Regions from separate parts of the Bacillus sp. ISL-47 genome, predicted to be linked through region 1. Evidence: a T-box and tRNA genes for the amino acid it is inferred to sense, from the RefSeq annotation. Region 1 holds a T-box; the other holds one or more tRNA genes.
The links. A T-box is a leader RNA that pairs with one kind of tRNA and senses whether it is charged. The one in region 1 lies ahead of serS (serine--tRNA ligase), so its partner is inferred to be a tRNA-Ser.
Positions count from the first base shown of each region.

Region 2: it encodes a tRNA-Ser, which carries the amino acid that the T-box ahead of serS (serine--tRNA ligase) is inferred to sense. The anticodon was not compared.

Region 1 is NZ_JAGGQS010000091.1:6,212-10,818, forward strand. Features, by position in the region: gene J7I93_RS24710 (deoxynucleoside kinase) at 1-61, shown strand, start outside; gene J7I93_RS24715 (deoxynucleoside kinase) at 58-726, shown strand; tRNA gene J7I93_RS24720 (tRNA-Ser) at 845-937, opposite strand; gene serS (serine--tRNA ligase) at 1,034-2,311, opposite strand; T-box leader at 2,370-2,601, opposite strand; gene pdxT (pyridoxal 5'-phosphate synthase glutaminase subunit PdxT) at 2,668-3,249, opposite strand; gene pdxS (pyridoxal 5'-phosphate synthase lyase subunit PdxS) at 3,261-4,142, opposite strand; gene J7I93_RS24740 (D-alanyl-D-alanine carboxypeptidase family protein) at 4,303-4,607, opposite strand, start outside.
Region 2 is NZ_JAGGQS010000057.1:221-4,827, forward strand. Features, by position in the region: rRNA gene rrf (5S ribosomal RNA) at 1-41, shown strand, start outside; tRNA gene J7I93_RS19215 (tRNA-Val) at 51-126, shown strand; tRNA gene J7I93_RS19220 (tRNA-Thr) at 148-223, shown strand; tRNA gene J7I93_RS19225 (tRNA-Lys) at 255-330, shown strand; tRNA gene J7I93_RS19230 (tRNA-Leu) at 340-424, shown strand; tRNA gene J7I93_RS19235 (tRNA-Gly) at 434-508, shown strand; tRNA gene J7I93_RS19240 (tRNA-Leu) at 516-604, shown strand; tRNA gene J7I93_RS19245 (tRNA-Arg) at 621-697, shown strand; tRNA gene J7I93_RS19250 (tRNA-Pro) at 704-780, shown strand; tRNA gene J7I93_RS19255 (tRNA-Ala) at 794-869, shown strand; tRNA gene J7I93_RS19260 (tRNA-Met) at 888-964, shown strand; tRNA gene J7I93_RS19265 (tRNA-Ile) at 982-1,058, shown strand; tRNA gene J7I93_RS19270 (tRNA-Ser) at 1,073-1,165, shown strand; tRNA gene J7I93_RS19275 (tRNA-Met) at 1,184-1,257, shown strand; tRNA gene J7I93_RS19280 (tRNA-Asp) at 1,261-1,337, shown strand; tRNA gene J7I93_RS19285 (tRNA-Phe) at 1,506-1,581, shown strand; tRNA gene J7I93_RS19290 (tRNA-Gly) at 1,597-1,670, shown strand; tRNA gene J7I93_RS19295 (tRNA-Ile) at 1,675-1,751, shown strand; tRNA gene J7I93_RS19300 (tRNA-Asn) at 1,907-1,981, shown strand; tRNA gene J7I93_RS19305 (tRNA-Ser) at 1,987-2,077, shown strand; tRNA gene J7I93_RS19310 (tRNA-Glu) at 2,084-2,155, shown strand; gene J7I93_RS19315 (hypothetical protein) at 2,311-2,508, opposite strand; gene glgB (1,4-alpha-glucan branching enzyme) at 2,733-4,607, shown strand, end outside.

The DNA.
Region 1 (4,607 bases):
CTTAATGCATATATTCAATACACTATCCACATCATTAAAAAAGAGGAGCATACAATTATGAATCTAAGGCAAAAATACGAGATTCCCTCAAATTCCGTTATTACAATTGCAGGAACGGTCGGAGTCGGGAAATCCACGATGACCAATGCACTTGCGAACGCACTCGGGTTCCGAACATCTTTCGAAAAGGTAGACACGAACCCTTATCTTGATAAATTTTATGCAGACTTTAATCGCTGGAGTTTCCATTTGCAGGTTTACTTCCTTGCTGAGCGGTTTAAGGATCAAAAAAGAATCTTTGAATATGGCGGTGGCTTTGTCCAGGATCGTTCCATATATGAAGATACTGGCATCTTTGCTAAAATGCATTTTGAAAAAGGCACAATGTCCAAAGTAGACTACGAAACGTATACAAGCTTATTTGATGCAATGGTCATGACACCATACTTTCCGCACCCTGATTTGCTTATTTACTTGGAGGGCTCGCTTGATGATATTCTTTCACGCATCCAGGAGCGCGGCCGCCCGATGGAACAGCAAACTCCCATTGCGTACTGGGAAGAAATGCATCAGCGTTACGAGAATTGGATCAACAGCTTTAACGCATGCCCTGTCCTCCGCCTGAATATCAATGATTATGACATTATCCAAAATGAGCAATCCATTGAGCCAATTGTTGAACGTGTTTCTTATTTTCTCAGACAAACTCAATTATTAAAGAAATAAACCGCTTAGAAGCGGTTTTTTTTGTACCTTTAAAAAAGGATACAAAAAAACCACTGCATAAGCTGCAGCGGTTTTATGTATCTCCAATATTTATGCGCGTGTTAGATGTCAATTAAAATGGAGGAGGAAAGGGGATTCGAACCCCTGCGCGGTTTGACCCGCCTGTCGGTTTTCAAGACCGATCCCTTCAGCCAGACTTGGGTATTCCTCCGCATCGACAAGAAATAATATACCACCTCTAAAAAAAGATGTCAACATATTTTATAAAAAAAACGAGCGGGTTTTTAGGCCCGCCCAAAAATGAAGATTATGGCTTAATGACTTCACGGTTACCCATGTAAGGACGCAATACTTCCGGAATAATGACACTTCCGTCTGCCTGCTGGTAGTTTTCCAAAATGGCTGCCACCGTGCGGCCGATCGCAAGGCCAGAACCATTTAAGGTATGAACATGTTCCGGTTTGCCTTTAGCCTCGCGGCGGAAACGGATATTTGCACGTCTTGCCTGGAATCCTTCAAAATTACTGCAAGAAGAGATCTCCCTGTATGTGTTATAGCTTGGAATCCAAACTTCTATATCATACTTTTTCGCAGCCGTGAATCCGAGGTCGCCAGTACACATGCTCATGACTCTATATGGAAGCCCCAGCATCTGAAGTACCTTTTCTGCATGGCCTGTCAGCTTCTCCAATTCATCATAAGACTCTTCCGGCTTAACAAACTTTACAAGTTCCACCTTGTTAAATTGATGCTGCCTGATTAATCCGCGTGTATCGCGTCCTGCAGATCCAGCTTCTGAACGGAAGCATGCACTGAATGCCGCATAATTAATCGGAAGCTCCTCGCCAGTCAAAATCTCTTCTCTGTGCATATTTGTGACAGGCACTTCTGCCGTAGGAATTAAGAAATAATCTTCGCTTTCAATTAAGAATGCATCTTCTTCGAACTTCGGAAGCTGTCCCGTTCCTGTCATGCTTGCGCGGTTAACCATGTATGGAGGAAGCACCTCTTTATAGCCGTGCTCTTCCGTATGCAAATCAAGCATGAAATTGAATAAGGCACGCTCCAGGCGAGCCCCCAGACCTTTATAAAATACAAAGCGGCTGCCTGTTACTTTGCTTGCACGTTCAAAATCAAGCAGGTCCAAATCTGTTGCAACATCCCAATGCGCTTTAGGTTCAAAATCAAATTCACGGACATTTCCCCACTTGCGGATCTCCACATTGTCATCCTCTGTTTCGCCAACAGGCACGCTCTCATGTGGAATATTGGGGATGCTTAGCAGTAATTGATCCAATTCTTCCTCAACCGTACGGAGCTCCTCATCCAGTGCTTTAATTTTATCGCCAACTTCTCTCATTTCGGTGATTAAATGATCCGCATCCTGCTTCTCGCGCTTTAATGCAGCAACCTGCTGGGATACTTCATTTCTTTTGCTCTTCAGCTGTTCAGCCTGAACGATTAACTCTCGCCTTTTTACATCGAGATCCTCAAACTTTCCGAGGTCTGTTAAATCTTCTCCCCGATGCTGAAGCTTATTTTTCACTTCTTCAAAATTAGCTCTTAAATACTTAATGTCCAGCATTCTTTAAAACCTCCTGAGTATAAAAAATGATTAAAACACAAAAAACTCCCGTCCCCAAAAAAGGGACGAGAGTTACCCGCGTTGCCACCCTAGTTGAAAGCTTAAGCTTTCCACCTTAAATCCATAACGGTTTTAACCGAAGGCACTTACTTATCTTAGCAGTAAAACTGCTGCCGATTGTTCCATGCCTTGCTCGAGGATGGATTCGCAGGGTTTATTCACCGGTTCCCACCAGCCACCGGCTCTCTTCAGAACAAATTCCTGTTACTAGTTCCTCTCATTGCTTTAGCTATAAGAATTTTTGTAATTCATAATGTACTACAATTATGTTCCTTTTGCAACCAAAATATTCAAAATTAAGATTGCTTATATTCTTTGATCATCTCAATGAAATATTCCGTAAGGCGATGATCATCTGTAAGCTCTGGATGAAATGAGCATCCAAGGAACCGGCCTTCACGGGCAGCCACAATACGGTTATTGTGTTTAGCGAGGATTTCTACATTTCCCCCTGCTTCAACAATATGCGGAGCACGAATAAAAACTGCTGCAAAATCCTCGGCTACTCCAGCGATATCAAGATCTGCTTCAAAGCTTTCTCTTTGGCGTCCGAAAGAATTTCTCTCAACCTGAACATCCATTACACCAATATGCGGCTCTTCATAACCAATTACGTTATTTGACAAAAGGATCAAGCCTGCACAGGTTCCGAACATCGGCTTGCCTGAACGTGCAAATTCCTTAAGACTATCCATAAAATCATATTTATCAATCAGGCGGCGCATTGTTGTACTTTCACCGCCAGGCAAAATAAGCCCGTCCACCTCTTCAAGCTGCTCTTTGCGCTTAACGACTACAGCTTCTGCACCGCATGCCTCAATAGAGCGCACATGCTCTCTTACAGCACCCTGCAGCCCTAAAACTCCAACCTTTATCATACCTATTCTCCTTACCAGCCGCGCTCCTGCATACGAGCCTCAGGAGCCAATGAAGCAATTTCGATTCCCTTCATTGGTGTGCCAAGCTCTTTTGAAAGTTCAGCAATTAATTTATAGTCTTGGTAATGTGTTGTTGCTTCAACAATAGCACGTGCAAATTTAGCCGGGTTCTCTGATTTGAAGATACCAGATCCGACAAATACACCGTCAGCTCCAAGTTCCATCATCAAAGCCGCATCTGCAGGTGTTGCCACACCGCCTGCTGCAAAGTTTACGACCGGAAGGCGCCCAAGGCTTCTGATTTCCAAAAGAAGCTCATATGGCGCTCCCAGAAGCTTAGCTTCAGTCATTAATTCATCTTCATTCATACCAACAACCTTGCGCACCTGTGCATTCACCTTACGGATATGACGAACAGCTTCGACAATATTTCCAGTTCCAGGTTCGCCCTTTGTGCGAAGCATGGATGCTCCTTCGCCGATACGGCGGGCAGCTTCGCCTAAATCACGGCAGCCGCAAACGAAAGGAACTGTATAATCTCTTTTGTTAAGATGGTATTCTTCATCAGCAGGAGTTAAAACTTCACTCTCATCTATGTAATCTACACCCATCGCTTCAAGCAAACGAGCTTCAACAATATGTCCGATACGCGCCTTCGCCATTACCGGGATTGAAACTGCGCCCATTACTTCTTCAACAATACGCGGGTCTGCCATGCGCGCCACGCCGCCTGCCGCACGGATATCAGAAGGAACACGTTCTAGTGCCATTACCGCTACTGCACCAGCTTCTTCTGCAATTTTTGCCTGCTCTGCGTTAACAACGTCCATAATGACGCCGCCCTTTTGCATTTCTGCCATTCCACGTTTAACTCGATCTGTACCTGTCTTCATGTTTATCCCCCTTCATAAATACCATCTGCTATTGATGGGTTAAATATTAAGATAAAAGTAATTTTTCAAAAAAAGGAAAATACAATCTTTTACTCGGAATTTTCCCTATTGAAAATATGCAATGAAAAAGGGCTCCTGTCAAGACAGGAAAGCCCTTTTCTTAAAACCAACCTTTTACAGTTGAGGAAACACTGCCCCAAACATCTCCAAAAAAACCGCCGATGCTCCGCATCGTAAGGACAAACCAGTTTGCTTTTTCAACATTTTCAGCAGCTACCACATCTACTTGAATATTGCCTTTTCCTTTATCAGACAAGAATTCCAGCTTTCCATCCTTGGCAGACTCTAGAGTTAAATAGCCAATCTTTTCTCCTTTTTTAATAGGAGCCGTTAATTCGCCATCTTCGTTTAATTTCTTTTTATCAAGGACAAGGACTGGTTTATAATTTTCTTTTTCACCATTCT
Region 2 (4,607 bases), on a different contig from region 1:
GTTGGGGGCTGTCCCCCTGTGAGAGTAGGACGCTGCCGGGCTTTAATAATGGAGGATTAGCTCAGCTGGGAGAGCATCTGCCTTACAAGCAGAGGGTCGGCGGTTCGATCCCGTCATCCTCCACCATTAAATTTAAATGTACAAGCTGCCGGTGTAGCTCAATTGGTAGAGCAACTGACTTGTAATCAGTAGGTTGGGGGTTCAAGTCCTCTCGCCGGCACCATTTTCTCTTAAATCTCTTCGAGATTTTTTATGAGCCATTAGCTCAGTCGGTAGAGCATCTGACTTTTAATCAGAGGGTCGAAGGTTCGAGTCCTTCATGGCTCACCATTTAAATATGCGGGTGTGGCGGAATTGGCAGACGCACCAGACTTAGGATCTGGCGCCGCAAGGCGTGGGGGTTCGACTCCCTTCACCCGCACCATTTATTTTTGCGGAAGTAGTTCAGTGGTAGAACATCACCTTGCCAAGGTGGGGGTCGCGGGTTCGAATCCCGTCTTCCGCTCCATTTAATTGCCGGGGTGGCGGAACTGGCAGACGCACAGGACTTAAAATCCTGCGGTAGGTGACTACCGTACCGGTTCGATTCCGGTCCTCGGCACCAGTTGAATTGTAAATATGCGCCCGTAGCTCAATTGGATAGAGCGTTTGACTACGGATCAAAAGGTTAGGGGTTCGACTCCTCTCGGGCGCGCCATATAAACGGGGAGTAGCTCAGCTTGGTAGAGCACTTGGTTTGGGACCAAGGGGTCGCAGGTTCGAATCCTGTCTTCCCGACCACTAGTTACTAAATGGGGCCTTAGCTCAGCTGGGAGAGCGCCTGCTTTGCACGCAGGAGGTCAGCGGTTCGATCCCGCTAGGCTCCACCATAAATATCATATCAATTTGGCGGTGTAGCTCAGCTGGCTAGAGCGTACGGTTCATACCCGTGAGGTCGGGGGTTCGATCCCCTCCGCCGCTACCATTTTTAAAAACGAAGCTGGACCTTTAGCTCAGCTGGTTAGAGCAGACGGCTCATAACCGTCCGGTCGTAGGTTCGAGTCCTACAAGGTCCACCATTTTCACTTTATACGGAGGAATACCCAAGTCCGGCTGAAGGGATCGGTCTTGAAAACCGACAGGCGGGTCAAACCGCGCAGGGGTTCGAATCCCCTTTCCTCCTCCATTATTTTAATATTATTGTCGCGGGGTGGAGCAGTCCGGTAGCTCGTCGGGCTCATAACCCGAAGGTCGCAGGTTCAAATCCTGCCCCCGCAATCTGGTCCGGTAGTTCAGTTGGTTAGAATGCCTGCCTGTCACGCAGGAGGTCGCGGGTTCGAGTCCCGTCCGGACCGCCATTCTTTTTTAAATAGCTTTATGGCTCAGTAGCTCAGTCGGTAGAGGATTTTAAAAGAATGCAGCTACGAAGCATTAACATCCCTGAATGGCATGCTTTTAAAATCTGCAACAAAGAACGCAGTGCTTTGGAGCACATGTCTCAAGCTTTAGGATTACTAATTTTATATGGCTCAGTAGCTCAGTCGGTAGAGCAAAGGACTGAAAATCCTTGTGTCGGCGGTTCGATTCCGTCCTGAGCCACCATTTATACAAACTAATGCGGGTGTAGTTTAGTGGTAAAACCTCAGCCTTCCAAGCTGATGATGAGGGTTCGATTCCCTTCACCCGCTCCAAAATGGGCCTATAGCTCAGCTGGTTAGAGCGCACGCCTGATAAGCGTGAGGTCGATGGTTCGAGTCCATTTAGGCCCACCATTTTGATTGTTCCGCAGTAGCTCAGTGGTAGAGCAACGAGCATAAGCTTCAAGAATTTGCTTCGAGTTGTACTCATCGAGCCACTCCTTGAATGAACCTCCTGAGATGAGGACATTCGGCTAAGCTTATCAAAGTTTAGGGATATATACTAATGTTCCGCAGTAGCTCAGTGGTAGAGCATTCGGCTGTTAACCGAACGGTCGTAGGTTCGAATCCTACCTGCGGAGCCATATATGGGGAAGTACTCAAGTGGCTGAAGAGGCGCCCCTGCTAAGGGTGTAGGTCGGGCAACCGGCGCGAGGGTTCAAATCCCTCCTTCTCCGCCATATATTGGCCCCTTGGTCAAGCGGTTAAGACACCGCCCTTTCACGGCGGTAACACGGGTTCGAATCCCGTAGGGGTCATACAAAAAAGCTGTCAACATCATGTTGACAGCTTTTTTGTTGTCCTTTTTCTTTCGTCTGTGTTAAAGCTTAACACTTATTTTAGCACCTGTGTATTGGAGCAGTGCTTAACGGCAAGGCTAACACTCCCTTTGTTTAAAAGTGTGTTTTACCTCCTAATCAAACTTCTCTTCCTTCTCACTCAGCTTATTCCCTGGGTTATTCAAATCAATTTCCGAATAAATCCCTGTGTATGGTCCTCTGAACATATCTCCTGTGGCCAGGATTTTTCCATCAGGTGCTTCAAATAGTGGAATCTTCACTTGGTCTTTATTTGCCTCGTTTACTAAAAATTCCTCTTCTTTATTACTCAAAATATTATTCTCCCTTCATTTTTTGCTTGCATAGTTTGTGTTATTTTGTCTAAGTTTGTTCCAGATTATGTCGAAGGCTGCTGAATAAAGTAAAAACGTTCCGGTTTTTAGCGCATTTTGAACGTTACTGTCATAAAATTAAAAAAACTTTTACAAGGATTTTTTCTTCCTTGCACGAATATAAAAGGAAAGTCATAAGAATTTGAGACTGGGTGGGGAGAAGGATGCTAGTGGATACTTTGTTTCCAACCGATTATCAGCTGCATTTGTTCCATGAAGGAACATTTTTTGAGAGCCATCAGTTATTTGGTGCTCATGTAGTTGAGGAAGATGGAAGAGTTTTTACCTGTTTTTGTGTTTGGGCACCGAATGCTGAAATTGTCAGATTAGTCGGTGATTTCAATGATTGGAATGGAGAAGGCTATACCTTACATAGAGTGAATAATGAAGGTGTTTGGTTTATTCAGCTGGATGAAGACATGCAGGGTGCCTTGTATAAGTATGAAATTAAAACAAAGGAAGGAATTGTTTTACTAAAGTCAGATCCGTACAGCTTCCATTCAGAGGTCAGACCCAATACGGCTTCTATTGTGTATTCATTGGAAGGCTATCAATGGAATGATAGCAAATGGATGCAGAAAAAGGAGAAGAAGAAGATTTATTCAGAGCCTGCTGTTATTTATGAGGTGCATTTGGGGTCCTGGAAAAAGAAAGAAGATGGCAGCCTGCTTTCTTACACGGAGCTTGCAGATGAACTGATTCCTTATGCAGTGGAGCATGGCTTTACCCATATTGAACTGCTTCCTGTCATTGAGCATCCGCTCGACGCCTCCTGGGGCTATCAGGGAACGGGCTATTATTCGGCAACAAGCAGATATGGGACTCCGCATGAGCTTATGTATTTTGTTGACCAGTGCCACCAGCATGGGATTGCTGTGATACTGGACTGGGTTCCAGGGCATTTTTGCAAGGATGCCCATGGCCTTTATCAGTTTGACGGAACCTATTTGTATGAGTACGAGACTGAAGGAGACAGAGAAAATCGTGTTTGGGGAACAGCCAATTTTGATCTTGGCAAAAATGAAGTGCAAAGCTTTCTTATCTCCAATGCTGTTTTTTGGATGGAAAACTATCATATTGATGGCTTCCGGGTTGATGCGGTTGCAAATATCATTTATTGGCCAAACCGGAACGGAGAAAAGGAGAATCCATTTGGTGTCCGTTTTCTGCAGAACTTAAATAAAGCTGTCTCTCAATATGATCCCTCGTTTTTGATGATGGCAGAAGATTCAACAGATTGGCCACAGGTGACTTCACCGGTCCATTATGGCGGGCTAGGCTTTCATTACAAGTGGAATATGGGCTGGATGAATGACGTGCTTACATATATGGAAACAGCGCCTGATAAGCGCTCCGCCGTTCATGGGAAAATGACGTTTTCCCTTTTGTACGCTTTTACGGAGAACTTTGTTCTTCCGCTTTCCCATGATGAAGTTGTTCATGGGAAAAAATCGCTGCTCGATAAGATGCCGGGTGATTACTGGCAGAAATTTGCCCAGTTCAGGCTGCTTCTTGGCTATATGATTGCACATCCTGGAAAGAAGCTTCTTTTTATGGGGAGCGAACTTGGACAGTTCTCTGAATGGAAGGATAAAGAACAGCTTGATTGGCACTTGCTCGATTATGAGATGCATAAAAAAGCAAATGACTATGTGAAAGAGCTGATAAAGGTTTATAAACGCTCTAAGCCGCTATATGAGCTGGATCATCTGCAAGATGGTTTTGAATGGATTGATGTTAATAATTCAAGCCAGTCCATCTTTTCCTTTATCAGAAAAGGAGCAAAAGAGGATGATTTCCTTGTCATTGTCTGCAATTTTACACCTGCTTTATATCACGATTACCGTGTTGGTGTTCCAAATCAAGGTTCATACCGGGAAGTCTTTAATAGTGACAGTGAAAGCTATGGAGGCTCCAATTGTATTAATAAAAAAGTGCTTAAGACAGAGGAAAAAGAGTTTCATGGAAAACCATTCAGCATGAAAATGTCTATTCCGCCATTTGGCATTTCAATTTTGCGTCCAGTAAAACATCGGAAG